Regions from separate parts of the Pseudomonas sp. FA-1 genome, predicted to be linked through region 1. Evidence: predicted binding sites of a transcription regulator. Region 1 holds the regulator's gene; each other region holds the start of a gene.
What was found. The regulator sigma-54, encoded in region 1, starts transcription at its own class of promoters, with help from an activator protein. The targets are predictions, from matches to a motif close to ANTGGCATNNANNTTGCTNT.
Positions count from the first base shown of each region.

Region 1 (4,123 bases):
CCGAAGGCGAGAAGATCGTCTACAACACCAAGACCCAGGTGGCTACCGCCGGTCGTGGTGGCAATGTGACTTCACCCCGTCAGCGCATCGACATGGTGATTCAGCCGAAGAAGAAGGCCGAGTAAATGGCAACCCTCAAAGCCCAGCACCTGGCCAAGAGCTACAAGGGCCGCCAGGTCGTCCGCGACGTCAGCCTGTCGATCGACAGCGGCCAGATCGTTGGCCTGCTCGGCCCCAACGGCGCCGGCAAGACCACCTGCTTCTACATGATCGTCGGCCTGGTCCGCGCCGACCAGGGCCGCGTGCTGATCGACAACCTGGACGTCAGCCACCAGCCCATGCACGGCCGCGCCCGCGCCGGCATCGGCTACCTGCCCCAGGAAGCGTCGATCTTCCGCAAACTGTCGGTGGCCGACAACATCATGGCCATCCTCGAGACCCGCAAGGACCTCGACCGCGACGGCCGCCGCAAGGAGCTGGAAAGCCTGCTGCAGGAGTTCCACATCAGCCACATCCGTGACAATCTCGGCATGAGCCTCTCCGGTGGCGAACGCCGCCGCGTCGAGATCGCACGAGCATTGGCCACCGCGCCGAAGTTCATCCTGCTGGACGAACCCTTCGCCGGCGTCGACCCGATTTCCGTGGGCGATATCAAGCAAATCATCCATCATCTCAAGGCCAAGGGCATCGGTGTGCTGATCACCGACCACAACGTCCGCGAGACGCTCGATATCTGCGAGACCGCCTACATCGTCAACGATGGACAACTGATCGCCGAAGGCGATGCCGAGACCATCCTGGCCAATGACTTGGTCAAGGAGGTCTACCTGGGCCACGAGTTCCGACTCTGAGCCCGGAGTCTGCCTGGAGCACTGCCGCAAAGGTTGCAGTGCTCTAGGCAAACGCTACAATTTCAGGCATATAACTTGCTTAAAATTGGCGCCCCGGCGCCCTTCGTGTAGTGGATGGCGCATGCGCGCCGGCGAACAAGGTATTAAGCCCCAGCCATGAAACCATCGCTCGTCCTAAAAATGGGCCAGCAACTGACGATGACACCGCAGTTGCAACAGGCCATCCGTCTGCTCCAGCTCTCCACCCTGGACCTTCAACAGGAAATTCAGGAAGCGCTGGAATCCAATCCGATGCTCGAACGTCAGGAAGACGGCGACGACTTCGACAACAGCGACCCCATGGCCGACAACGCCGAGAGCAAGCCGGTCGCCGAAGCCCAGGACAACAGCTTCCAGGAAAGCACGGCCAACGCCGAAACCCTGGAAGAAGGCGAATGGAACGAACGCATCCCCAACGAACTGCCCGTCGACACGGCCTGGGAGGACATCTACCAGACCAGCGCCAGCAGCCTGCCGGCCAGCGATGACGACGAGTGGGACTTCACCACCCGCACCTCCACCGGCGAGAGCCTGCAAAGCCACCTGCTGTGGCAGTTGAACCTGGCACCGATGTCCGACACCGACCGGCTCATCGCCGTGACCCTGATCGACAGCATCAACGGCCAGGGCTACCTGGAGGACAGCCTCGAGGAAATCTGCGCAGGCTTCGACCCGGAGCTGGATATCGAGCTGGATGAAGTGGAAGCCGTACTGCACCGCATCCAGCAGTTCGAGCCTGCCGGCATCGGCGCACGCAACCTCGGCGAATGCCTGCTGCTGCAACTGCGCCAGCTGCCGGCCGACACCCCATGGATGGCCGAAGCCCAGCGCCTGGTCACCGACTTCATCGACCTGCTCGGCAGCCGCGACTACAGCCAGCTGATGCGCCGCATGAAGCTCAAGGAAGATGAACTGCGCCAGGTCATCGAGCTGGTACAGAGCCTCAACCCACGCCCGGGCTCGCAGATCGAGTCCAGCGAGCCGGAATACGTGGTACCCGACGTCATCGTGCGCAAGGACAACGACCGCTGGCTGGTGGAGCTCAACCAGGAAGCGATCCCGCGCCTGCGAGTCAACCCGCAGTACGCAGGTTTCGTCCGCCGCGCCGACACCAGCGCCGACAATACCTTCATGCGCAACCAGTTGCAGGAGGCACGCTGGTTCATCAAGAGTCTGCAGAGCCGCAACGAGACGCTGATGAAGGTCGCCACCCAGATCGTCGAGCACCAACGCGGCTTCCTCGACCAGGGCGACGAAGCGATGAAGCCATTGGTACTGCACGACATCGCCGAGGCGGTGGGCATGCACGAATCGACCATTTCCCGGGTCACCACGCAGAAATACATGCATACCCCGCGTGGTATCTATGAATTGAAATACTTTTTCTCGAGCCATGTGAGTACCGCCGAAGGCGGTGAATGCTCGTCTACGGCGATCCGCGCGATCATCAAGAAACTGGTTGCGGCGGAAAATCAGAAAAAGCCATTGAGTGACAGCAAGATCGCTGGTTTACTGGAGGCACAAGGCATCCAGGTAGCCCGTCGCACCGTCGCCAAGTACCGCGAGTCCCTCGGCATCGCACCGTCGAGCGAGCGCAAGCGACTGATGTAGCCCCTGGCTGTGCCATAGCGTTTCAGTGGCAGGTGCAATACCTGCCCTTTATGCACGGGCAACAAAGGAGAAGCTGTATGCAAGTCAACATCAGTGGACAGCATGTAGAAGTCACCCAACCACTGCGTGAGTACGTACTCGAGAAGCTCGCCCGGGTGGAAGGACATTTCGACAAGATCACCAACGTAACGGTGATCATGAAAGTCGAGAAACTGCAGCAGAAGGTCGAGGCCACGCTCCAGATTCCCGGCGGAGAAGTGGTTGCCAACGCCGAACACCAAGACATGTATGCAGCGATCGATGCCCTGGCTGACAAGCTCGACCGCCAACTGAAAAAACACAAGGAAAAACAGCAAAGCCTGCTGCAAGGTGCAGCCGCCCGCTGATCCCTCTCATCCATGATCCGACTTGAAACCATCCTGACCCCCGGCCGTTCCCTCGTGAACGTGCCGGGCGGCAGTAAGAAGCGCGCCCTGGAAAAGGTCGCCAACCTGATCGCCGAGCAAATTCCCGAACTGGAGATGCAAGACGTCTTCGAAAAGCTGGTTGCCCGCGAGAAACTGGGCTCCACCGGCTTCGGCAATGGCATCGCCATCCCTCACTGCCGGCTCGAAGGCTGCACGGCGCCCGTCAGCGCCCTGCTGCACCTGGATGCTCCCATCGACTACGACGCCATCGATGGCGCGCCCGTGGACCTGCTGTTCGTCCTGTTGGTGCCCGAGGCTGCCACCGATGCCCACCTTGAACTGCTGCGCCAGATCGCCAGCATGCTCGATCGCAAGGAGGTCCGCGATCGCCTGCGTGCCGCCGACAGCAGCGAGGCCCTGTACCAGGTAGTCCTGGACGCACAGAACGAGCACTAACATGCGCCTGATCATCGTCAGCGGCCGGTCCGGCTCCGGCAAAAGTACCGCCCTCGATGTCCTGGAAGACAACGGCTATTACTGCATCGACAACCTGCCCGCCGGGTTGTTGCCGCAACTGGCCGAAAACGCACTGATCAATACCGAGCTGTTGCAACCGAAGGTGGCCGTCTCCATCGACGCGCGCAACCTGCCCAGCCACCTGACCCGCTTTCCCGACCTGCTCGAAGAGGCCCGAAGCCGGCATATCCAATGTGATGTGCTGTACCTGGACGCCGACGAGGAGACGCTGCTCAAGCGCTTCTCCGAGACCCGCCGGCGCCACCCGCTGACCAACGCCAATCGCTCCCTGGCAGAGGCGATCCGGGTCGAAAGCGAGCTGCTCGGCCCGATCTCCGACCTGGCCGACCTGAAGATCGACACCACCAACCTGAACCTCTATCAGCTGAGGGACTCGATCAAGCTGCGCCTGCTCAACCAGCCCGAGCCCGGCACCGCGTTCCTGGTCGAGTCCTTCGGTTTCAAGCGCGGCATGCCCGTGGACGCCGATCTGGTGTTCGACGTACGCTGCCTGCCCAACCCGTACTGGAAGCCGGAGTTGCGCGAGCATTCCGGGCTGGACCAGCCGGTGATCGACTACCTGGCCACCCAACCGGATGTCGAGGAGATGTTCCAGGATATCTCCAGCTACCTGCTCAAATGGCTGCCCCGCTTCGCCGCCAGCAACCGTGCGTATGTCACCATCGCCATCGGCTGCAC
Region 1 covers NZ_JBWXTH010000002.1:347,440-351,562, forward strand. Annotated here, with positions in the region: gene lptA (lipopolysaccharide transport periplasmic protein LptA) at 1-125, shown strand, start outside; gene lptB (LPS export ABC transporter ATP-binding protein) at 126-851, shown strand; gene AC1MHZ_RS05620 (RNA polymerase factor sigma-54) at 1,008-2,501, shown strand; gene hpf (ribosome hibernation-promoting factor, HPF/YfiA family) at 2,579-2,887, shown strand; gene ptsN (PTS IIA-like nitrogen regulatory protein PtsN) at 2,900-3,364, shown strand; gene rapZ (RNase adapter RapZ) at 3,366-4,123, shown strand, end outside.

Region 2 (4,123 bases), on a different contig from region 1:
AATATGCCCTCTCCATAGCCTCCCCATCCATGTTCGGACCAATATTCCAAGAGCTTGGAAGGAAGCTTGTCTCTGTATCTTTCGATTGTGGAGGTGGGTACTTCCCGGCGGTCAATCGGTAGGCCGAAGTTTTCAATGAACTTGGAAAAAATTTTGTCCATTTCAATCGCCTTGCGTTAGCATTTGTGTAGTTTTATATTCATGCGGGTTGAGCCTCTGAGCTCCAGTGGTACCGTTTCGGCCGCTTTCTTCAAGTTGGGTATCTTTGTTTTCCATTGGGGTCCTATTATTGAGTTTACTTGTCGGTCCCCAAAGTCCGATATGACGTCTCGACCTCCTGCGATGAGGTCTGGGTTGTGTAGTGCCGCTGTGATTGACATGCGGTTTCGGGCTTTTTCTACTGCGATCCGTTGCGCTTCAGATGGATCCATGGTTTTCCTGAGCTCTTTTGCAAATTTTTCCTGGATGACTTCCTGTTCCTTCCTTCTCGCTCTCTGGGCAAGCCCTTTGTTTCGCTGGTTCGGGCTTTCAACTTTTTCCAAAAATTCTTCAACAGTCATCCCGTTGAGCCCATCTTCCTGGCCATTCAACTGTCGTTTGAATTCTCCTATTTTGTATTCCGGCACTTTGTCAGCTTTGAAGCATTCAACATTATGCAATGCCATCGTGCCGGGGTGGGCCTTCATTGGCTCCTTCTTGGGCTGATTCGGGCGAACCGGTTGCGGGTCACCCACCGCCCCCTTGCGCCGCTCCGGCACCTGCAGATCCGGCCGTTTCTTCAACCCTTCTTCATGCTTGAGCATCCATTGCCCCAGCCGCGCACCTTTGCGGCTGGCCGCCATCTCCTGCGCCAGCACCCGGGCGTCGCCTCGCCCGCGCGTGAGGTAGGACACAATCGCGCCCAGTAGCAACACCACGACTTCTACATGGCCCAGGGCAATATGATGGGCGGCTCGGGATACCGCATGCGGGTCGTCCTGGCTGAATGGGCTCAGACCTTCGTCGCCACGCGTACCTTTCCAGGCTATGCAGATGCCATCGAGGTAGTACTCGCCGATGCGTGGCAGGCCGTCGATGAAAAACTCGGCGATGGACGCCAGCCCCAGTACGCCGAGGATCCAGCCACTGACCTTAAGACCCATCGCCGCGCCCGCGCCGGCAAAGGGAATGGCGCCCGCTCCTGCACCCAATACGCCTATTCCTGCACCAATGGCGCCGCCGGTGATGACGCCGCTGGCGACGATCATCGCCATCTGCCTCACGACGATGAGCAGTTCGTCGACGATGCTGGCGATTTCGAGGTCGGCGAAGCGTTGGCGCAGCATACGTGCAGCTTGCCATTCAGCCTGGTCGAAGGCCGACTGAACGGCTCTGACCCGGCGTAGGTTGAGCGCCAGCGAGGCGACCTGTTCGTTGAGGTGTGTGCGGAAATGGGCGCCTCCTTGATAGCCCATTTCATTGATGATGCGTGACTCGATTTCCTGCCACGAGGGTATGTAGTGGCCCAGAAACATGTGGTGTCTCCCTGACAGCGTGTGCAGGGGGAAATCACATCACGAAAAAATGGTGATCATTTCCGTGTGGCTTGTGGGAAAATTCGCAAACTTCACTGAAATCGCCGACAAAATCGTCGATGGTATAGCTCGAGAGCGATCTGGTTCGCCCAGACCCTGGGCCTCAAGCTGTGCGTGGTTCGACCATGGCTCAATTGGTGTCAATTTTTTGTTTTGCCGCTTTTGCCACCACGCGATTGCCGCTTTCCCTTCACCAGGCGGAAGCACTTTGCCGCTTTTCTGGCATCCCGCTTTGCCACCTGCGCCCCAAACCCCCGGTTTTACTGGGCCCCTGTCGCTTGGCACAAACCTTGCTCTAGCCTGCTCACGATTCTTCCGGTCAACCTTCGAAGGTTTCCCAGACATGAGCATCAGCTTCGACAAGGCGCTCGGCATCCATGAGCAGGCATTGAGCTTCCGCGCCCAGCGCGCCGAGGTCCTGGCCAACAACATCGCCAACGCCGACACGCCCAACTACAAGGCGCGCGACATGGATTTCTCGGCGGTGCTCGCCGCCGAGGCGGCCAAGCAGCAGGACGGCCGCATCGCCCTGGATCGTACCAACACCCGGCACATCGAGGCCCAGGGCCTGGCCATGGGCGATGACACCCTCAAGTACCGCACACCGATGCAGCCTTCGATCGACCAGAACACTGTCGATGCGCAGATCGAGCAGTCGAACTACGCAGAGAACGCCATTGGCTTCCAGGCCAGCTTCACCCTGCTCAACAGTAAATTCAAAGGGCTGATTTCGGCCCTGCGCGGAGAGTGACCATGTCCCTTGCCAGTGTCTTCAACATTGCCGGTAGCGGCATGAGTGCGCAGAACACCCGCCTCAACACCGTTGCCTCGAACATCGCCAACGCCGAGACCGTGTCCTCGAGCATCGACCAGACCTACCGCGCACGCCACCCGGTGTTCGCCACCACCTTCCAGCAGGCCCAGGATGGCGCCGGCCAGTCGCTGTTCCAGGACCAGGGCGAGGCGGGGCAGGGCGTACAGGTGATGGGCATCGTCGAGGACCAGAGCAACCTCGAGGCGCGCTACGAGCCCAACCACCCGGCGGCGAACAAAGACGGCTACGTCTACTACCCGAACGTCAATGTGGTGGAGGAGATGGCCGACATGATCTCCGCCAGCCGTGCGTTCCAGACCAACGCCGAACTGATGAACACCGCCAAGACCATGATGCAGAAGGTCCTGACCCTGGGTCAGTGATAAGGAATACGGACCATGGCTATCGATAGCACCAGTGGTGTGAACCTGAACGACGTCCTGTCGGCTTCGGGCGTGAGTACGGGCACCACCAAGAAAACCACGGCCGAGCCCGCCGACAAGAATGCGCTGGGCAAGGATGCGTTCCTGCAATTGCTGGTGACCCAGATGCAGCACCAGAATCCGCTCGACCCGCAGGACAACAGCGAGTTCGTGGCGCAGTTGGCGCAGTTCAGCAGCCTGGAGGGCATCACAACGCTCAACAGCACCGTCAACTCCATTGCCGGTGCGCTGGGTTCGTCCCAGGCGCTGCAGGCCTCATCGCTGGTCGGGCGCTCGGTGGTCGTGCAGAACGACAAGGCCGTGGTCGATACCGCCGAGAGCTTCAATGGCCAGATCGTCGTGCCGCAAAGTGTGGGCGAGGCGAAGGTCACCATCAAGGACAAGGACGGCAACGTCGTCAAGACCATCGAGTTGGGCGAACAGAAGGCCGGTTATGCCGACTTCATCTGGGACGGCACCAACGAGAAGGGCGAGAAAGTCGATCCTGGTACCTACAGCTTCGCCGCCACCACCACGGTGGATGGCAAGGCGGTGCAGTTGTCCACCCTGCTGCCGGCCAAGGTCACCAGCGTCAGCATCAACCCCAATGGCGAGATGATGCTCAACCTGGCCGGGCTCGGCAAAGTTTCCCTTTCCAGCGTGCAAACCATTGGTATCTAAGGCCGGCTAGCGCGGCACAAGGAGCTTCTACATGTCTTTCAATATCGGTCTTAGCGGTCTGTACGCAGCCAACAAGCAGTTGGACGTCACCGGTAACAACATCGCCAACGTCAACACCACCGGCTTCAAGTCCTCGCGTGCCGAGTTCGCCGACGTGTACGCCGGCGCCAACCGCCTGGGCGTAGGCAAGAACCAGGTCGGCAACGGCGTACGCCTGGCCGCGGTTTCCCAGCAGTTCAGCCAGGGTGACATCAACAACACCGGCAACGTGCTGGACATGGGCATCCAGGGCCAGGGCTTCTTCGTCCTGTCGGACAACGGCTCGATGGTCTACACCCGGGCTGGCGCGTTCCAGACCAACAAGGACAACTATGTGGTCACCTCGGACGGCCTGCGCCTGCAGGGCTACGCCGCCGATTCGACCGGCAAGATCCAGAAGGGTGTGCTGAGCGACCTGCGCATCGATACGTCCGCGCTGGCGCCGAAGGCCACCTCGTTGATCGACCAGGGCATCAACCTGAATTCCTCGGCCACCGACATTCCGCTGGAAGTCTACGATGACAGCACCCCGCCGGTGTTGGTGCCGAACAAGCCGTTCGACCCTGCTGATGAAACCACCTACACCAAGTCGT
Region 2 covers NZ_JBWXTH010000005.1:110,464-114,586, forward strand. Annotated here, with positions in the region: gene AC1MHZ_RS11180 (GAD-like domain-containing protein) at 1-161, opposite strand, end outside; gene AC1MHZ_RS11185 (DUF6861 domain-containing protein) at 177-1,514, opposite strand; gene flgB (flagellar basal body rod protein FlgB) at 1,918-2,325, shown strand; gene flgC (flagellar basal body rod protein FlgC) at 2,328-2,771, shown strand; gene flgD (flagellar hook assembly protein FlgD) at 2,787-3,491, shown strand; gene flgE (flagellar hook protein FlgE) at 3,523-4,123, shown strand, end outside.
Region 2: flgB (flagellar basal body rod protein FlgB) is a predicted target of sigma-54. The motif match lies at 1,852-1,871, and genes of this name have one in related genera.

Region 3 (4,123 bases), on a different contig from region 1:
GGTGCACCAATATAGAGCATAGGGCGTTCAGCTGCGTTCGCACAGCTGCGCGGTGGCGCGGACCAAGGCGAAGGAGTGGGGGACATTCTTCGAGCGCTGGGCCAGGGCATCGGCCAGTTGTTCGGCACACAATGGCGTGCGCTGTTGGTCGAAGCGCGCCAGGTCCAGGAGCAGCTGGTTCTGCAGGTTGTCGAGCTGTGGGCGAATTTCACTGGCAAGGTCGCGGCGCGGGGTCTTGGGCGCACGGCGTTGCTGGTGCCATGTGTTGAGGTAGTGGTATTGCAGCAGCTTGTTGGCTTCGATCTGGTCGGCGAAGAACGCTTCGGCGCGCGTTGGGCTCAGGCGATAGTCAGGGGCTGCCTGGCGCACGTTGGCCAGAACCTCTCGTTCGCGCTGCGGAGCCTGTACCGGCTGGCGCTGGTCCCACTTGTGAAGGGCAACGGCTTCGGCCAGCTCCAGGCGCTGTTCCATGTTGTCCAAGAGGCGAACCAGAGCGATGTTGCGGTTGTCAGGCGTGGCGCAGCCAAGCAGGCTCGTGGCGAGCACCAGGAAGGTGAGCATGCGTATGGGCATCGGTTCCTCCTCCAGGGTAGGCGCGAAGAAAACGCTCAAATCTGCTCAGGACAGAGCGGCGCAGGCGTGGCATCGGGAACCCCTGGAGCGCTTGCATAGAACACGAGCAACTGCGCCGGTTGTTCCTCGGTGAAGCCGCGGTGGATGCCTCCGACGATTTCGGCCAGTGCATCCCCGGCTTTGAGCGTTCTTTGCTTGCCGTTCTGGGTTTCGACCACCAGCTCGCCTGCCATCACAAAGCCCACGTTGGGGGCCGTATGACAGTGCCAGTCGAGAGCGGTGTTGGCTGGGATGCTTATTCTGAGCAATGCCAGCTCCGGTTGCCCCTTGGGATAGGCTTCATAGGGTGTGCCGTCCCAGGCGCTGGTGGTACGAAGCAGGACTTCAGTCTCGGCGCCGTTGGGCCCGATGGAGGGGCTGGTGCAGCCTGTCAACAGTATCGAGGCGGCGAGGGCAAGGCGGGCAGTGCGTGGCATGAAGAGGCTCCATCTGGAAGACGAAGCTCTGAGCCTGCGGTGGCTGGACGAAGAATGCTGTAGGCATTGTCTGAAATGAAAAGGCCTCCAGAGGAGGCCTTTCGTTACGCCGGGTCGTACAGGTCTGGAATCAGACGCTGTAGTACAGGTCATATTCCAGCGGGTGGACGAAGGTGCGGACTTTGATCTCTTCTTCGGACTTCAGCTCGATGTAGGCATCGATGAAGTCGTCGGAGAACACGCCGCCCTTGGTCAGGAACGCACGGCCCTTGTCCAGCTCTTCCAGGGCTTCCTTCAGGCTGCCGCAGACCTGCGGGATTTCCTTGGCCTCTTCAGGCGGCAGGTCGTACAGGTTCTTGTCGGCGGCATCGCCTGGGTGGATCTTGTTCTGGATACCGTCCAGGCCGGCCATCAGCAGGGCGGCGAAGCACAGGTACGGGTTGGCAGCCGGGTCCGGGAAGCGCGCTTCGATACGGCGGGCTTTCGGGCTGGAAACGTACGGGATACGGATCGAGGCCGAACGGTTACGGGCCGAGTAGGCCAGCATGACCGGGGCTTCGAAGCCAGGCACCAGACGCTTGTAGGAGTTGGTGGCCGGGTTGGTGAAGCCGTTCAGGGCCTTGCCGTGCTTGATGATGCCGCCGATGAAGTACAGGGCGGTATCGGACAGGCCGGCATAGCCTTCGCCGGAGAAGGTGTTCTTGCCGTCCTTGGAGATCGACATGTGGACGTGCATGCCCGAGCCGTTGTCGCCGTACAGCGGCTTGGGCATGAAGGTGGCGGTCTTGCCGTAGGCGTCAGCCACGTTGTGCACGCAGTATTTCAGGGTCTGGACTTCGTCAGCCTTGGTGACCAGGGTGTTGAACTTCACACCGATTTCGTTCTGGCCGGCGGTGGCCACTTCGTGGTGGTGAACTTCGATGACCAGGCCCATTTCTTCCATGGCGTTGCACATGGCAGTACGGATTTCGTGGTCGTGGTCGCACGGCGGAACCGGGAAGTAGCCGCCTTTGACAGCAGGGCGGTGGCCCTTGTTGCCGCCTTCGACGTCCTGGTCGGTCATCCAGGAGCCCTGTTCGGAGTAGATCTTGAACATGGAGCCCGAGATGTCGGACTTGAACTTGACCTGGTCGAAGATGAAGAACTCAGGCTCCGGGCCGACGAACACGGTATCGCCGATGCCGGTGGTCTTGAGGTATTCCTCGGCGCGCTTGGCGATGGCGCGTGGGTCACGGTCGTAGCCTTGCATGGTGGACGGCTCGACCACGTCGCAGACCAAGATCAGGGTCGGTTCTTCGGTGAACGGGTCCAGGACGGCGGACGCGTCGTCCGGCATCAGGATCATGTCGGAGGCTTCGATACCTTTCCAGCCTTCGATCGACGAGCCGTCGAACATCTTGCCGGCTTCGAAGAAGTCGTCTTCCAGCGCATCGCGAGCGGGCATGGTGACGTGGTGCTGTTTGCCTTTGGTGTCCGTGAAACGCAGATCAATCCACTTGACGTCATGATCTTTGATGAGTTGAACCGACTTCGACATGTTGTCCTCCGGATGGTCTAGGGCGCGGTGGGCCGCTGCCCTGGAAAAAGGGTGTCGCCGGGCGCGGATAGTCGGCCAAGCTTACCTGCCTCACAAGAGAGCAATTTGCATGCCAGTGCTCGAAAATGGCGAGGATGGGATAAAAGGGGGCGTTGGCAGGCATTTTGCCTAAAGGGTACCTTTGAAAATGCACCCATAAGATGCGTTTTTTTGAAGCGGCGCACCATTGTGGTGCGATGGTGATCATGTGCGCCCCATCGCGGGACAAGCCCGCTCCTACAGGGAGTTGCGCACAACGGGCTCTCGGTGGGAGCGGGCTTGTCCCGCGATGAGGGCCGCACAGGCAACATAAATCCATGTCCTGATCAAAAGTTGCTCAAACCTTGAGCTATTTCCGCTATAATTCGCGCCCCTCATTTTCGGCAGGCCCTGCGCGCGCTGTTAAACCAATGAAACTTATCGTCAAAGTCTTCCCAGAGATCACCATCAAGAGCCGGCCGGTGCGCAAGCGTTTTATCCGCCAGCTCGGCAAGAACATCCGCGTCGTGCTCAAGGACCTGGATCCGGAGCTCGTGGTCGATGGTGTCTGGGACAATCTCGAGGTGGTTACCCGCGTCGAGGACGAGAAGATCCAGCGCGAAATGATCGAGCGCCTGACCTGCACCCCGGGTATCACCCACTTCCTGCAGGTCGAGGAATACCCGCTGGGTGACTTCGACGATATCGTCGAGAAGTGCAAGCACCATTTTGGCCACCTGCTGGCCGGCAAGCGCTTCGCTGTGCGTTGCAAGCGGGGCGGGCACCATGACTTCACCTCGATGGATGTCGATCGCTATGTCGGCAGCCAGTTGCGCCAGCAGTGCGGCGCCACCGGCATCGACCTCAAGGCCCCGGAAGTCCTGGTGCGCATCGAGATCCGCGACCAGCGCCTGTACGTGATCCACAACCAGCACCAGGGCATCGGCGGTTACCCGTTGGGCGCCCTGGAGCAGACCCTGGTGTTGATGTCCGGCGGCTTCGACTCCACCGTCGCTGCCTACCAGATGATGCGTCGCGGCCTGATGACCCACTTCTGCTTCTTCAACCTCGGTGGCCGTGCCCACGAACTGGGCGTGATGGAAGTGGCCCACTACCTGTGGAAGAAGTTCGGCAGCAGCCAGCGCGTGCTGTTCATCAGCGTGCCTTTCGAGGAAGTGGTGGGTGAGATCCTCAACAAGGTCGACAACAGCTACATGGGCGTGACCCTCAAGCGCATGATGCTGCGCGCCGCGGCGCGCATGGCCGATCGCCTGGAGATCGAGGCCCTGGTCACCGGCGAGGCGATTTCCCAGGTGTCCAGCCAGACCCTGCCGAACCTGTCGATCATCGACTCGGCCACCGACAAGCTGGTGCTGCGCCCGCTGCTGGCCAGCCACAAGCAGGACATCATCGACACCGCCTACCAGATCGGTACCGCCGAGTTCGCCAAGCACATGCCTGAATACTGCGGCGTGATTTCGGTGAACCCGACCACCCATGCCAAGCGCCACCGCATGGA
Region 3 covers NZ_JBWXTH010000001.1:309,294-313,416, reverse strand. Annotated here, with positions in the region: gene AC1MHZ_RS01420 (chorismate mutase) at 28-573, opposite strand; gene AC1MHZ_RS01415 (cupin domain-containing protein) at 609-1,049, opposite strand; gene glnA (glutamate--ammonia ligase) at 1,180-2,586, opposite strand; gene thiI (tRNA uracil 4-sulfurtransferase ThiI) at 3,036-4,123, shown strand, end outside.
Region 3: glnA (glutamate--ammonia ligase) is a predicted target of sigma-54. The motif match lies at 2,684-2,703, and genes of this name have one in related genera.